One region of the Streptomyces sp. NPDC002574 genome, then DNA from elsewhere that is predicted to be linked to it. Evidence: riboswitches for the same ligand, from Rfam matches in the RefSeq annotation. Region 1 holds a riboswitch; each other region holds the start of a gene.
The links. A riboswitch is a leader RNA that binds a small molecule or an ion and turns the genes downstream of it on or off. The one in region 1 is predicted to bind thiamine pyrophosphate.
Positions count from the first base shown of each region.

Region 2: another riboswitch for thiamine pyrophosphate. It lies ahead of thiC (phosphomethylpyrimidine synthase ThiC); the one in region 1 lies ahead of ACFYXS_RS09495 (thiamine ABC transporter substrate binding subunit).
Region 3: another riboswitch for thiamine pyrophosphate. It lies ahead of thiO (glycine oxidase ThiO); the one in region 1 lies ahead of ACFYXS_RS09495 (thiamine ABC transporter substrate binding subunit).
Region 4: another riboswitch for thiamine pyrophosphate. It lies ahead of ACFYXS_RS33905 (purine-cytosine permease family protein); the one in region 1 lies ahead of ACFYXS_RS09495 (thiamine ABC transporter substrate binding subunit).

Region 1 is NZ_JBIARB010000003.1:562,571-565,721, forward strand. Features, by position in the region: gene ACFYXS_RS09485 (hypothetical protein) at 1-411, opposite strand, end outside; gene rlmN (23S rRNA (adenine(2503)-C(2))-methyltransferase RlmN) at 723-1,829, shown strand; TPP riboswitch at 1,899-2,003, shown strand; gene ACFYXS_RS09495 (thiamine ABC transporter substrate binding subunit) at 1,995-3,071, shown strand; gene ACFYXS_RS09500 (ABC transporter permease) at 3,131-3,151, shown strand, end outside.
Region 2 is NZ_JBIARB010000012.1:49,559-52,709, forward strand. Features, by position in the region: gene ACFYXS_RS27935 (SPFH domain-containing protein) at 1-109, opposite strand, end outside; gene ACFYXS_RS27940 (hypothetical protein) at 231-431, opposite strand; gene ACFYXS_RS27945 (YibE/F family protein) at 458-1,780, opposite strand; TPP riboswitch at 1,843-1,970, shown strand; gene thiC (phosphomethylpyrimidine synthase ThiC) at 1,962-3,151, shown strand, end outside.
Region 3 is NZ_JBIARB010000009.1:303,902-307,052, forward strand. Features, by position in the region: gene ACFYXS_RS23895 (Rv2175c family DNA-binding protein) at 1-275, opposite strand, end outside; gene ACFYXS_RS23900 (NAD(P)/FAD-dependent oxidoreductase) at 376-1,587, opposite strand; TPP riboswitch at 1,669-1,781, shown strand; gene thiO (glycine oxidase ThiO) at 1,779-2,936, shown strand; gene thiS (sulfur carrier protein ThiS) at 2,942-3,142, shown strand; gene ACFYXS_RS23915 (thiazole synthase) at 3,148-3,151, shown strand, end outside.
Region 4 is NZ_JBIARB010000017.1:122,080-125,230, reverse strand. Features, by position in the region: gene ACFYXS_RS33915 (SDR family oxidoreductase) at 1-561, shown strand, start outside; gene ACFYXS_RS33910 (YceI family protein) at 711-1,310, shown strand; TPP riboswitch at 1,439-1,532, shown strand; gene ACFYXS_RS33905 (purine-cytosine permease family protein) at 1,524-2,924, shown strand; gene thiM (hydroxyethylthiazole kinase) at 2,968-3,151, shown strand, end outside.

The DNA of each region.
Region 1 (3,151 bases):
TTCCGCCAATCGCCTGTCCTGGCGGCGGCCTGCGGCCAGGTCGCTGAGCGCGTACGCCGTGCACGTGACCCCTTCGACCGTATGGAACCGCGCGCCCCAACTCCCGTGCGTGAGCGCGCTGACACGGGTCCACGGAAGACGCTGCGTTCCCCAGGGGTTGACCATGGTGATCATGTCAGCGGTGAGTTCCCACCGCACTCGGAGCAGGTTCCACCACGAGAACAGCCCGGCGCCGACGGCGATCGCCGTGATCAGGGCCGCGGATGACACGTGCTCGGCATCCCGGTGGATGGCAACGGAGAGCCGGCGAACCACTGCCGCCACCGCGGGGATGACGGTCAGTGCGTAGCCCAGGACGAGACCCTGTGCATCGACGTACCAGACGCCGACTTTGCCGTCCTGCTCAGGCATCGCTCTCCCCTCCCGCCGGCTGATGCCGTGGCGTGCGTTCCGCGCATACTGCGGAGCGCAGAACCAGCTACTCGTGTCCCGACCCCTTCGCCGGCTGCCGATTTTTCGACGTGGAGCCGCCTGTTCCGCGAGTCCGCGTCGCGGGCGAGGTGCGACGGGGCCAGTGGTCGAAGTCTGCCGAGTGATCGCCACCGGGGCCGTCCCGGAGCCGTGCGGGATCGCGCGGCGATGACGGAGGACGCCTGAGAGTGACGGGAGCCTCACCCGGCCGAACGGGGAGGCCCCAAACGATCTGCGACACTGGATGGACCATGCCTGTACCCGGAGAACTCACCTTCGTCGCGCCGCGCGCCGCCAAGAAGCCGCCGCGGCACCTTGCCGACCTCACGCCCGACGAGCGGCGGGAGGTGGTCGCGGAGCTGGGGGAGAAGCCGTTCCGGGCCAAGCAGCTGTCGCAGCACTATTTCGCGCGGTACACGGACGACCCGGCCGCGTGGACGGACATTCCGGCGGCGGCGCGCGGGAAGCTGGCGGAGGGGCTGCTGCCGGACCTGATGTCGGTCGTGCGGCACAGCAGCACGGACAACGACACGACGCGCAAGACGCTGTGGCGGCTGTTCGACGGGACGCTGGTCGAGTCGGTGCTGATGCGCTACCCGGACCGCGTGACGATGTGCATCAGCTCCCAGGCGGGCTGCGGCATGAACTGCCCGTTCTGCGCGACCGGGCAGGCCGGGCTGGACCGGAACCTGTCCACCGGCGAGATCGTGCACCAGATCGTGGCGGGCATGCGGGCGCTGCGCGACGGGGAGATCCCGGGCGGGCCGGCGCGGCTGTCGAACATCGTCTTCATGGGCATGGGCGAGCCGCTGGCGAACTACAAGCGGGTGGTGGGCGCCATCCGCCGGCTGACCGACCCCGAGCCGGACGGCCTGGGGCTGTCGCAGCGGGGCATCACCGTCTCCACGGTCGGCCTGGTGCCGGCGATGCTGCGGTTCGCGGACGAGGGCTTCAAGTGCCGTCTCGCGGTGTCGCTGCACGCGCCCGACGACGAGCTCCGCGACACCCTGGTGCCGGTGAACACGCGCTGGAAGGTGCGTGAGGTGCTGGACGCCGCGTGGCACTACGCGGACGTGTCCGGGCGCCGGGTCTCGATCGAGTACGCGCTGATCCGGGACATCAACGACCAGGCCTGGCGCGCCGATCTGCTGGGCCGGCTGCTCAAGGGCAAGCGCGTGCACGTCAACCTGATCCCGCTCAACCCGACGCCGGGTTCGAAGTGGACGGCGTCGCGGCCCGAGGACGAGCGGGCGTTCGTCGCGGCGCTGGAGGCGCACGGCGTGCCGGTGACCGTGCGGGACACCCGGGGCCAGGAGATCGACGGGGCCTGCGGGCAGTTGGCGGCTTCCGAGCGCTGAGAGGCGCTTGCTAGGGTGACGGTCGATTGCGGCGGTTTGCCGTGAACGGCCGTGAACGGTCGACAAAAGAACATCCGACAGGGGAGCGCACACAGCGCTGAGAGTGCGGCACGGCCGCAGACCCTCGAACCTGATCCGGGTCATACCGGCGTAGGGAGTCACTTGATGAGCACCATCCGGCGTGCCGCCGGCACCGCCCTCGTTGTCGCGCTCGGCGCCGCGTCCCTCGCGGCCTGTGGCGGAGGCGAGGATTCCGCCGCCGGTGGCGGTTCCAAGACCGTCACTCTGGTCAGCCACGATTCCTTCGCCGCCTCGAAGGCCGTGCTGAAGGCCTTCACCCAGCAGACCGGATACACGGTGAAGGTCCTGCGCGGCGGCGACGCGGGCGCGGCCGTCAACCAGGCCGTCCTCTCCAAGGGCAATCCGCAGGGCGACGTCTTCTTCGGCGTGGACAACACCCTGCTCTCCCGCGCCCTGGACAACGGCCTGTTCACGCCGTACGAGGCGAAGGACCTGGACAAGGTCCCCGCCGCCCTCCAACTCGACGCCGCCGAGCACCGCGTCACGCCCATCGACTTCGGCGACGTGTGCGTCAACTACGACCGCGCCTGGTTCGCCGCGCACAAGGTGCCCGTCCCGCAGACCTTCGACGACCTGGTCAAGCCGGCGTACAAGGACCTGCTGGTCACGGAGAACGCCGCGACCTCCTCCCCGGGCCTGGCCTTCCTGCTGGCGACCACCGCGAAGTACGGGGACGAGGGCTGGCAGGACTACTGGACCAAGCTGAAGGCCAACGGCGTCCAGGTCGTCGACGGCTGGGAGCAGGCCTACTACGACGACTTCTCCGGCGCCGGCGGCGGCAAGGGCGACAAGCCGCTGGTCGTGTCGTACGCGTCCAGCCCGCCCGCCGAGGTGCTCGCACTCAAGGAGCAGCCCGAGGAGGGCCCGACGGGCGTGGCCACGGCCACCTGCTTCCGGCAGATCGAGTTCGCCGGGCTGCTGGACGGCGCGAAGAACACCGAGGGCGGAAAGGCGCTGGTCGACTTCCTGCTGAGCCGCACCTTCCAGGAGGACATGCCGCTCACCATGTTCGTCAACCCCGCCCGGGACGACGCGAAGCTGCCCGAGGTCTTCACCAAGTACGCGCCGGTGATCAGCGATTCCGCGACCGTCGAGCCGAAGAGGATCGCCGCGAACCGTGAGCAGTGGGTCAAGACGTGGTCCTCGCTCGTGCTGAAGTAACCGGAGCGCCCCGGAAGAAGGCGGCGGCCCTGCGGCCGCACGCCGTGCGACTCGGCCTGATGGCCCTGCCGGCCGCCTTC
Region 2 (3,151 bases), on a different contig from region 1:
CCAGTGCCTCGTTCGGCTCGGCAACCCGCCACATGAGCCGGAACAGCACGATCAACACAATGAGAGCGACGAGCACCGCGCCCGCCGCGACGCCGATCACCATCGGCATACGCCCCCTTACGATTGGCCCCGATCGGGGCCGCGTACGGGAGTGTGCGCCTGCGCAAGACGCACCGGAAGATCCTGGCGCATCCTTGTCGCGTTCTTGATACGAACGCGCCCGACTCCCCTCAGCCGTACGCCGGTACGACGTACACGGTCCGCGGCGGCAGGTACTCGACGACCACCACGACCGTGCCCTTCGCGATGCGCTCCCCCGCGGTCGCCGGGTATGCGAGGAAGGCTTCCGCACCCCCGCGGACCTGCACGATCACCTCGCCGACCAGCTCCGGGCCGACCGTGCCGGTCACCCTCCCCTGAAGCCCGATCACCCTGCCCACCCCCGTACTCGCGGAACTCAGCGCGCCCGCCGCCGGCGGCGCCCGCCGCCCGTGGGGACAGTGTCCCTCCCCGAGCGGTCCGCCGACACCACCAGCGCGGCCAGCGCGGTCGTCAGCGGCACCGCCACCACCAGCCCGATGCTGCCGACCAGGGTCCGGACGATCTCCTCGGCGACCAGCTCGCTGCCGGCCACCGCCAGCACGCCGCGCTGCGCGATGGAGAAGAGCAGCAGCAGCGGGAGCGCGGCGCCCGCGTACGCCAGCACCAGGGTGTTGACCACCGAGGCGATGTGGTCCCGCCCGATGCGCATCGCCGCCCGGTACAACTTCCGCCGGCCGGCGCTCGGATCGGCCTCCCGCAGCTCCCACACGGCCGAGGTCTGGGTGACCGTCACGTCGTCCAGGACACCGAGCGAGCCGATGACGATGCCCGCCAGCAGCAGGCCGTGGATCTCGATGCCCGGGTAGAGGTCGTGGATCAGCCCGGTCTCGTCCGAGGTGTTGCCGCTGAGCACCGCCCAGTCGATGAACACCGAGCCCAGCAGCGCGATCAGCAGCAGCGAGCAGAGCGTGCCGAGGACGGCCACCGAGGTACGGGCGTTGAGGCCGTGGCACATGTAGAGCGCGATCAGCATGATGGCGCTGCCGCCGACGACCGCGACCAGCAGCGGATCACTGCCGTGCAGGATCGCCGGGAGGATGAACAGCGTCAGCACGGCGAAACTGATGATCAGCGCCACCAGCGCCAGGATCCCGCGCAGCCGCCCGACCAGGACCACCGCCGCCGCGAAGAGACCGGCGAGCAGCCACAGCGGCAGCGACCGGTCCACGTCGGCGACCGAGTACTGCAACTCCTTGGGCGCGGCGGGCGCGTAGGACAGGAGGACCTTCTGCCCCTCCGTGTAGTGCCGGGTCTGGCTCGGCTGCACGATCTCGGTGAAGGTACGGCCGGTGTCCTTGCCGGAGGTGACCCGGATGGTCGCCCGCTCGCAGATCGACGGGGCCGCCGACGGGGCGGGAGACGGCCCGCCGGACGGCGTCGCGCCGGGCCCGCCGGGGTTGTTCGGCTCGGCGTTGACGTCCGCGCACTTGACGTTCTCGACCCGCACCACCCGGCCCGACTGCGTCTGCTGGTCGAATCCGACGCCCGTCCGCTTGTGGGCCGGCACCCCGTTCGGCCAGAGCACCACGAGGCCGACCACCACCGCGGCGACGAACGGGATCAGGACCGCGGCGATGACCTTCCGCAGGTGCCGGGAGACCGGCGGCACGGGACCGTGGCCATGGCTGTGCCCGTGGCTGTGCCCGTGGGGCTGGGGTTGCGCATGAGGGGAGTCCACGCGCCGATCATCCCAAGGCCCCCTGGTGTGCGTCGGAGAAGACCCGCTAGCGTGGTCGCACCTTTGCACACCGCGGGAGCTCGGAGCACCGGGCTGAGAGGGCGCTGACCGGCCGAGGGCCACCAGCTGCGTCGACCGCTGAACCTGTTACCGGGTAATGCCGGCGTAGGGAGTGGGTCTCATGACCATGCGCGATGCGAACGCGCGCGACATCGGCTGGCACAAGGGCTATGTGACCGGGTCACGCCCGGACATCGAGGTCCCCGTCCGCCGGGTGCACCTCACCAACGGCCGGGACGTGACGCTGTACGACACGTCCGGACCGTACACCGACCCCACCGTCACCACCGACGTGCGCCGCGGCCTGGAGCCGCTGCGCGAGAACTGGATCGTCGCCCGCGGCGACACCGACGAGTACCCCGGCCGTCCCGTCCGCCCCGAGGACGACGGCATCAAGCACACCTCGCCCCGCGGCGGGCTGCGCAACCTGGACGCCGTTTTCCCCGGCCGTCCGCGCCTGCCCCGGCGCGGACGGGACGGGCGGGCGGTCACCCAGCTCGTGTACGCCCGACGCGGCGAGATCACCCCGGAGATGGAGTTCGTCGCGATCCGCGAGGACGTCGCCCCCGAGGTCGTCCGCGAGGAGATCGCGGCGGGCCGGGCGGTGCTGCCGGCGAACGTCAACCACCCGGAGACCGAGCCGATGATCATCGGCAAGCGGTTCCTGGTGAAGGTCAACGCCAACATCGGCAACTCCGCCGTCGCCTCCTCCATCGAGGAGGAGGTGGAGAAGATGACCTGGGCCACCCGCTGGGGCGCCGACACGGTGATGGACCTGTCCACCGGCCGCAACATCCACACCACCCGCGAGTGGGTGCTGCGCAACTCCCCCGTCCCCATCGGCACCGTGCCCCTCTACCAGGCCCTGGAGAAGGTCGACGGCAGGGCCGAGGAGCTGACCTGGGAGATCTACAAGGACACGGTCGTCGAGCAGGCCGAGCAGGGCGTCGACTACATGACCGTCCACGCGGGCGTCCTGCTGCGGTACGTGCCCCTGACCGCCCGCCGCAGGACCGGCATCGTCTCCCGCGGCGGCTCGATCATGGCGGCCTGGTGCCTGACGCACCACAAGGAGAGCTTCCTCTACGAGAACTTCGAGGAGCTCTGCGAGATCCTCGCCGCCTACGACGTCACGTACTCCCTCGGCGACGGTCTGCGTCCCGGCTCCATCGCCGACGCCAACGACGAGGCCCAGTTCGCGGAGCTGCGCACGCTCGGCGAACTCAACACCGTCGCGAAGCGGCACGGCGTGCAGACCATGATCGAGGGGCCGGGGCATGTCCCGATGCACAAGATCCGCGAGAACGTGGA
Region 3 (3,151 bases), on a different contig from region 1:
GGGGTGAACAGCCACTCCAGGGCTTCCTCGTCGCTGAACCCGTCGTCCTTGAGCAGGTTGAGCGTGCCGGCGAGGCCCTTCACGATCTTCCCGTCGCCGATGAAGTCGGCGGGGACCATCAGCACCCTGTTCTCTCCGCGGCGCACCGCGATGAGCTGCCCTTCCTTGATCAGCTGGCGGACCCGGGTCACCTCCACGTCGAGTTGCTCGGCGATCTCGGGGACGTTGAGCCAGGAGGGTACGAGGGCATCAATCTTTGCGTCGATCTCGGTCACAGGACAAGCGTGCCATCCCGGACCCCTACCGCGGTACTCGTGGCGTCCACCAGGGGCATGCGGGGCGTTCCGCGGGGCCGGCCGCCCGGCCCCGCGGCCGTCAGACGACGGCGGCCCGGAGCTGCACGGCAGGGTCGGCCACCAGGGCCCGGTCGACACGGGCCTCCCGGGCGATGAGCTTGCGGGCCTGGGCGAGGTCGCGCGGACGGCCCACCGCGAACAGGGCGACCAGCACCCCGTCGCGCAGCCACAGCACGGACCAGGCGAGGCCGTCCGGGTCGCCCCGCAGCAGCATCTCGTCGGAGTCGACGTGGTGCCCCGCGTACTGGACGAAGCGGCCGAACTGCTCGGACCAGAAGTACGGGACGGGGTCGTAGACCTCGTCGCCGCCCAGGATGTTGGCGGCCGCTGTGCGGGGCCCCTGGACCGCGTTGTCCCAGTGGTGGATGAGCAGCCGCTGCCCGTACCGGGCGGAGGGGAAGGAGGCGCAGTCGCCGACGGCGTACACGTCGGGCACGGAGGTGCGCAGCCGGTCGTCGGCCAGGACCGACCGGTCCGGGCCGAGGTCGACCCCGGAGCCGGCCAGCCAGCCCGTCGCCGGCCGGGCGCCGATGCCGACGACGACGGCCTCCGCGTCGATCACGCTGCCGTCGGCGAGCCGCACGACGCCCGGCTCGACCGCGGCGACGGCGGCGCCCGTGCGCAGTTCGACGTCGGCCTCCGCGTACCAGCCGCGCATCCGGTCGGCGATCCGCTCGGGCAGCACGCCCGCGAGCGGGCGGTCGGCGGCCTCGACGACGGTCACGGCGCAGCCCGCGTGCCGGGCGGCGGTGGCGAACTCGGCGCCGATCCAGCCCGCGCCGACCACGACCACGGAGTTCCGCGCCTCCAGGACGGGCCGCAGCCGGGCGGCGTCGTCCAGGGTGCGCAGCACGTGCACGCCGGGCACGCCCTCGCTGCCGGGCAGCGTCAGCGGCTCGGCGCCGCTGGCCACGACGAGCTTGTCGTACTCCACCGGTCCCGCGTCGGTGAGCACTCGGCGCTCGTCCGGGCGCAGCGCGCTCGCGTGCCGGCCGAGCAGCAGCTGGACGCCGATGCCGCCGAAGTCCACGTCCAGCAGCGCGCCCGGGCCCTCGTCGGCGCCGAAGAGGACGCCTTTGGACAGCGGGGGCCGGTCGTACGGCGGATGGCGCTCCGCGCCGAGCAGCGTGATCGTGCCGCCCCAGCCCTGCTCGCGCAGGGACACGGCGGTCTGCACCCCGGCCATCCCGGCCCCGACGACGACGACTCGCTGCTCGCTGCTGCTGGTCACGCTGATCACCGTAACGCCGCGCGGCGCGCGGTCCGGTACCGGCGCCCTACTCGCCGTCAGTCGTGCGTACTAAAGTGGCGGTCGAAGCACTCGCGGGAGCCCGGCGCACCGGGCTGAGAGGGCGGCTGGCCGGCCGCCGACCGTACGAACCTGATCCGGGTCATGCCGGCGAAGGGAGGAGCGGTACACCGATGCACCGTCATGACGTGCCCGACACCGTCGTCATCGGTGGCGGGATCATCGGCCTGGTCACCGCCTGGCGGGCGGCCCAACGCGGGCTGCGCACGGTGGTCGCAGACCCCGATCCGGGCGGCGGCGCGGCCCTGGTGGCCGCCGGGATGCTGGCCCCCGTCACCGAGCTGCAGTACGGCGAGCGGGCCCTGCTCGACCTCAACCTCGCCGCGATCCGCCGCTATCCGGCGTTCACGGCCGAGCTGGAGGAGACCACGGGCCTGGACCTCGGCTACCGGACCTGCGGCACCCTCGCCGTGGCCCTGGACGCCGACGACCGCGCCGAGCTGCGCGAACTGCACGCGTTCCAGACCTCCTTGGGGCTGCGGGCAGAGTGGCTGAGCGGACGCGAGTGCCGCCGCCTGGAACCGATGCTCGCGCCCGGCGTCCGCGGCGGCCTGCGCGTCGACGGCGACCACCAGGTCGACCCGCGACGCCTGGTGGCGGCGCTGCTGCGGGCCTGCGAGCTGTCCGGGGTGGCCTTCCGCCGCACGGCGGTGGCCGCGGTGGACGTGGCCGGCGACCGGGCGCGCGGGGTCGTGCTCGACGACGGCAGCGTGCTGGCCGCGGGGCAGACCGTGCTGGCCGCCGGGAGCCGCAGCGGCCGGCTCGGCGGGCTGCCGGAGCGCCTTCTGCCGCCGGTACGCCCGGTGAAGGGCCAGGTCCTGCGGCTGCGGGTGCCCGCGGCGTACGCGCCCTTCCTGTCCCGCACGGTGCGCGCCGTGGTGCGCGGCGCGCATGTCTACCTGGTGCCGCGCGAGAACGGCGAGCTGGTCGTCGGTGCCACCAGCGAGGAGATGGGCTGGGACACCACCGTCACGGCCGGCGGCGTGTACGAGCTGCTGCGCGACGCCCACGAGCTGGTGCCGGGCATCACCGAACTACCGCTGGTGGAAACGGTCGCGGGGCTGCGCCCCGGCTCCCCGGACAACGCCCCGCTGCTGGGCCGCAGCGCGCTGGAGGGCCTGCTCATGGCCACCGGCCACCACCGCAACGGCGTGCTGCTCACCCCGCTGACCGGCGACGTGATGGCCGAGGTGCTGACCGGCGGAGAGCTGCCCGAGGTGGCCCGTCCCTTCTCCCCCGGCCGTTTCACCCCTCAGGAGCAGTACGCATGAACGCGATGACCGTCTCCGTCAACGGCGAGCCGCGCCAGGTGGCCCCTGGCCTCACTCTCGACCGGCTGGTCGCCGGGCTGACCACCGCCTCCTCCGGTGTCGCCGCCGCGCTCAACGAGACCGTGGTGCCCCGCGGGCAGTGGCCCGCCACCGCGCTGACCGACGGCGACCGCGTCGAGGTCCTGACCGCGGTGCAGGGAGGCTGACCCGCATGG
Region 4 (3,151 bases), on a different contig from region 1:
TTCGAGGACGAGCCCGTCATGCACTTCTTCCGCACCTCCACCTCCAACCTCCTCCAGGAGGAGGCGAAGGCCGGCGTCGGGCACCACGTGGCCCTCTCCGTGGTCGGCACCGACCGGCTCCAGGAGAGCGGGTACTTCCGCGCCAAGCAGGTCCAGGAAGAGCTGATCAGCGGATCCGGGATTCCGTACTCCATCGTCCACGCCACGCAGTTCTTCGAGTTCATGAAGGGCATCGCGGACGCGGCCACCGAGGGCGACACCGTACGTCTGGCACCCGTCAAGATCCGGCCCATCCACTCCGACGACGTGGCCGCGGCCGTCGGCCGCGCCGCGGTCGGCACGCCGGTCAACGGCGTGGTCGAGGTCGCCGGGCCCGACGAGTTCCAGCTCGACGAGGTCATCCGCAAGGGACTCGCCGCCCGGAACGACCCCCGCACGGTCGTCACGGACCCGCACGCCCGGTACTTCGGGGCCGAACTGAAGGAGACCACGCTCGTGCCGGGCCCCGACGCCCAGTTCGCCGGGACCCGGCTGGCCGACTGGCAGGCGCGGCAGCAGTGACGTCCGCGGGTGGCCCCTGCCCGTCGGGGGGCAGGGGCCACCGGCATGTTGGGGGACGTGGGTGCGTCCCGCCGCAACCGAACGCCGCTACCGGCCGCTGCGGGCGGTACGTCGACCGAGCGTCCTCGGCACGAAGGAGCCGGCTCGCGATGCCCAGGACTTTCATGGAGACCGCCCTGACGGGCGACGGCCCCCGTGACGCACTGACCGGCGTCTACCTCCTCGACCCCTTGAAGACCACGATCGGCTTCTCCGTCCGGCGCGCGATGGTCGCGCACGTGCGCGGGAGGTTCACCGACCTGGAGGGGCTCCTGCAGCTCGACGGACGCCGTCCCACCCGGTCCAGGGCGTTCCTGACCGTCCGGACCGGCAGCCTGCGCACGGGTCTGCCCGAGCGGGACGCCCGCCTGACCGGACCCGGCTACCTCGACACGGCGACGTTCCCCCTCATGGGCTTTCGTTCCACCGGCATCGTCCACATCGGTGAGGACCGGTTCCGCATGTCCGGCAGCCTGCGGATCAAGGACGTCGACCTGCCCCTGCACATCGACCTCGCGTCGGGCAGGGTCCGCCGGGACTCCTACGGCACGTACCGCGTGGGCTTCAAGGGCACGGCCGTCCTGCGGCGTTCCGACTGGGGACTCAATTGGAACACGCCACCCAGCGCGCGGGACGTCCTGGTCGGCGACACGGTGAAGCTGGTGTTCGACATCTCGGCGGTGCGGCCCGGGCAGCCGGACCTCCCCTGACGAGGAGCACCGCCGCCCGGCACGCCGCGGACATTCGACGGCATTTGACCGTGTTGCCCGCCGGCCCGGTTGCTGTCATGCCCTCCCGTCGACGCGCTGAGCAGAGCGATCGGGTTAGTCTGTCCGTCGTACCGGACACGGGGTGCCCCATCGAGGGCTGAGATCACACCCGTCGAACCTGAACCAGTTCGTACTGGCGGAGGGATGTCTTTCATGCCTTGGACGCATGTATCCGGCGGGCTGCCCGCCGACGGCCGGCAGACCGTCTTCGACGGGCGCATGCCGGCGGCCCCCGGCGATCTCCGCATCGAAGCGCACGGCATCCAACCGGTCCCCGAGAGCAACCGCTACGGCGGCCCGGGGCGGCTGTTCACCGTGTGGTTCGCCCCCAACCTCACCATGACCGGCGTCTTCACCGGCACCATCGGCATCGCGCTCGGCCTGGACTTCGCCACCGCGCTCGCGGCCGTCGTCCTCGGCACCGTCATCGGCGCGATACCGACCGCCTACCTGGGCACCTGGGGAAGCCGGACCGGCGCGGGGCAGCTGCCGCTGGCCCGGCTCGCCTTCGGCCGCGCGGTCGCGCTGCCGGGCGTCCTGCAATGGCTGTCGTCGGTCGCCTGGGACGCGCTGATCGGGCTGTTCGGCGGGGACGCGCTGGCCCGGCTGTGCGGCGTGCCCTTCTGGCTCGGTGTCCTGATCATGATGCTCGCCCAGGGCGCTCTCGGCGTCCTCGGCTACGAGGCCATCCACCGGCTCCAGATCGTCATGACCTTCGTGCTCGCCGCCGCGTTCGCGCTGATCGCCTGGAAGTTGCTCGACGGCGTCCACCCCGCGACCACCGGCTCCGCCCACGGCGCCGACCGGGGCGGGGCGTTCGTCCTGACCAGCACCATCGCGCTGAGCCTGTCCCTGTCCTGGGCCCCCTACGCCAGCGACTTCAGCCGCTACCTGCCACGGGCCACCTCGCGCTCGCGCATGTTCTGGTTCACCCTGACCGGCCTGGTGGTGTCCTTCGTGGCCGTCCAGGTGCTCGGACTGTGGGGCGCGTCCGTCCTCACCGACCAGACCGCCGCGGGTGTGGCGGACCTGCTCGGCGGCGGGCCGCTGGGGGCGTTCGGACTGCTCGCCGTGGCCCTGGCGGCGCTGTGCAGCAATGCCATGAACGACTACAGCGGATCCCTGGCCCTGCAGACCGCGGGAGTGCGCGTCCCGCGCCCGGTGGCGGCCGCGTTCGCCGCCGCCCTCGGCTTCCCCCTGGTGCTGTGGATGCACGCCGCCGACACCACGGCCCGCTTCCAGAACGTGCTGCTGTTCGTCGGTTACTGGATTCCCGGCTTCGTGGCGATCGTCGTCGTGGACTGGCTGGCGCGGGCACGGGCCCGCGGAGGTGCCGCGATCGACCTCGCCGCGGAGACCGGCCGGCCCCAGCCCGGCCTGCCCGCCGTGCTCGCGTTCGCCGCCGCCTTCGCCGCGGCCGTGCCGTTCATGGACACCAGCCTCTACGTGGGGCCGGTGGCGTCCACCCTGCACGGCGCGGACCTCTCGTACTACGTGGCGTTCCTCGTGGCACTCGCGGTGTACGCCCCGCTGCGGCTGCGCCGGCGGCCCTGAGCACCGCGCCCGGACACCGTCCACATCCGAAGGAGCGACACCGATGCCCCCGACATCCGCCGACCACACCGCCTTCGCCGCGCAGGCGCTCGCACGCGTACGGGCCGACTCCCCGCTGGTGCAGTGCCTGACCAACGCGGTGGTCACCGGGTTCACCGCCAACGTCCTGCTGGCGCTGGGCGCCGCACCCGCCATGGTCGACATCCCGGAGGAGGCCGGCCCGTTCG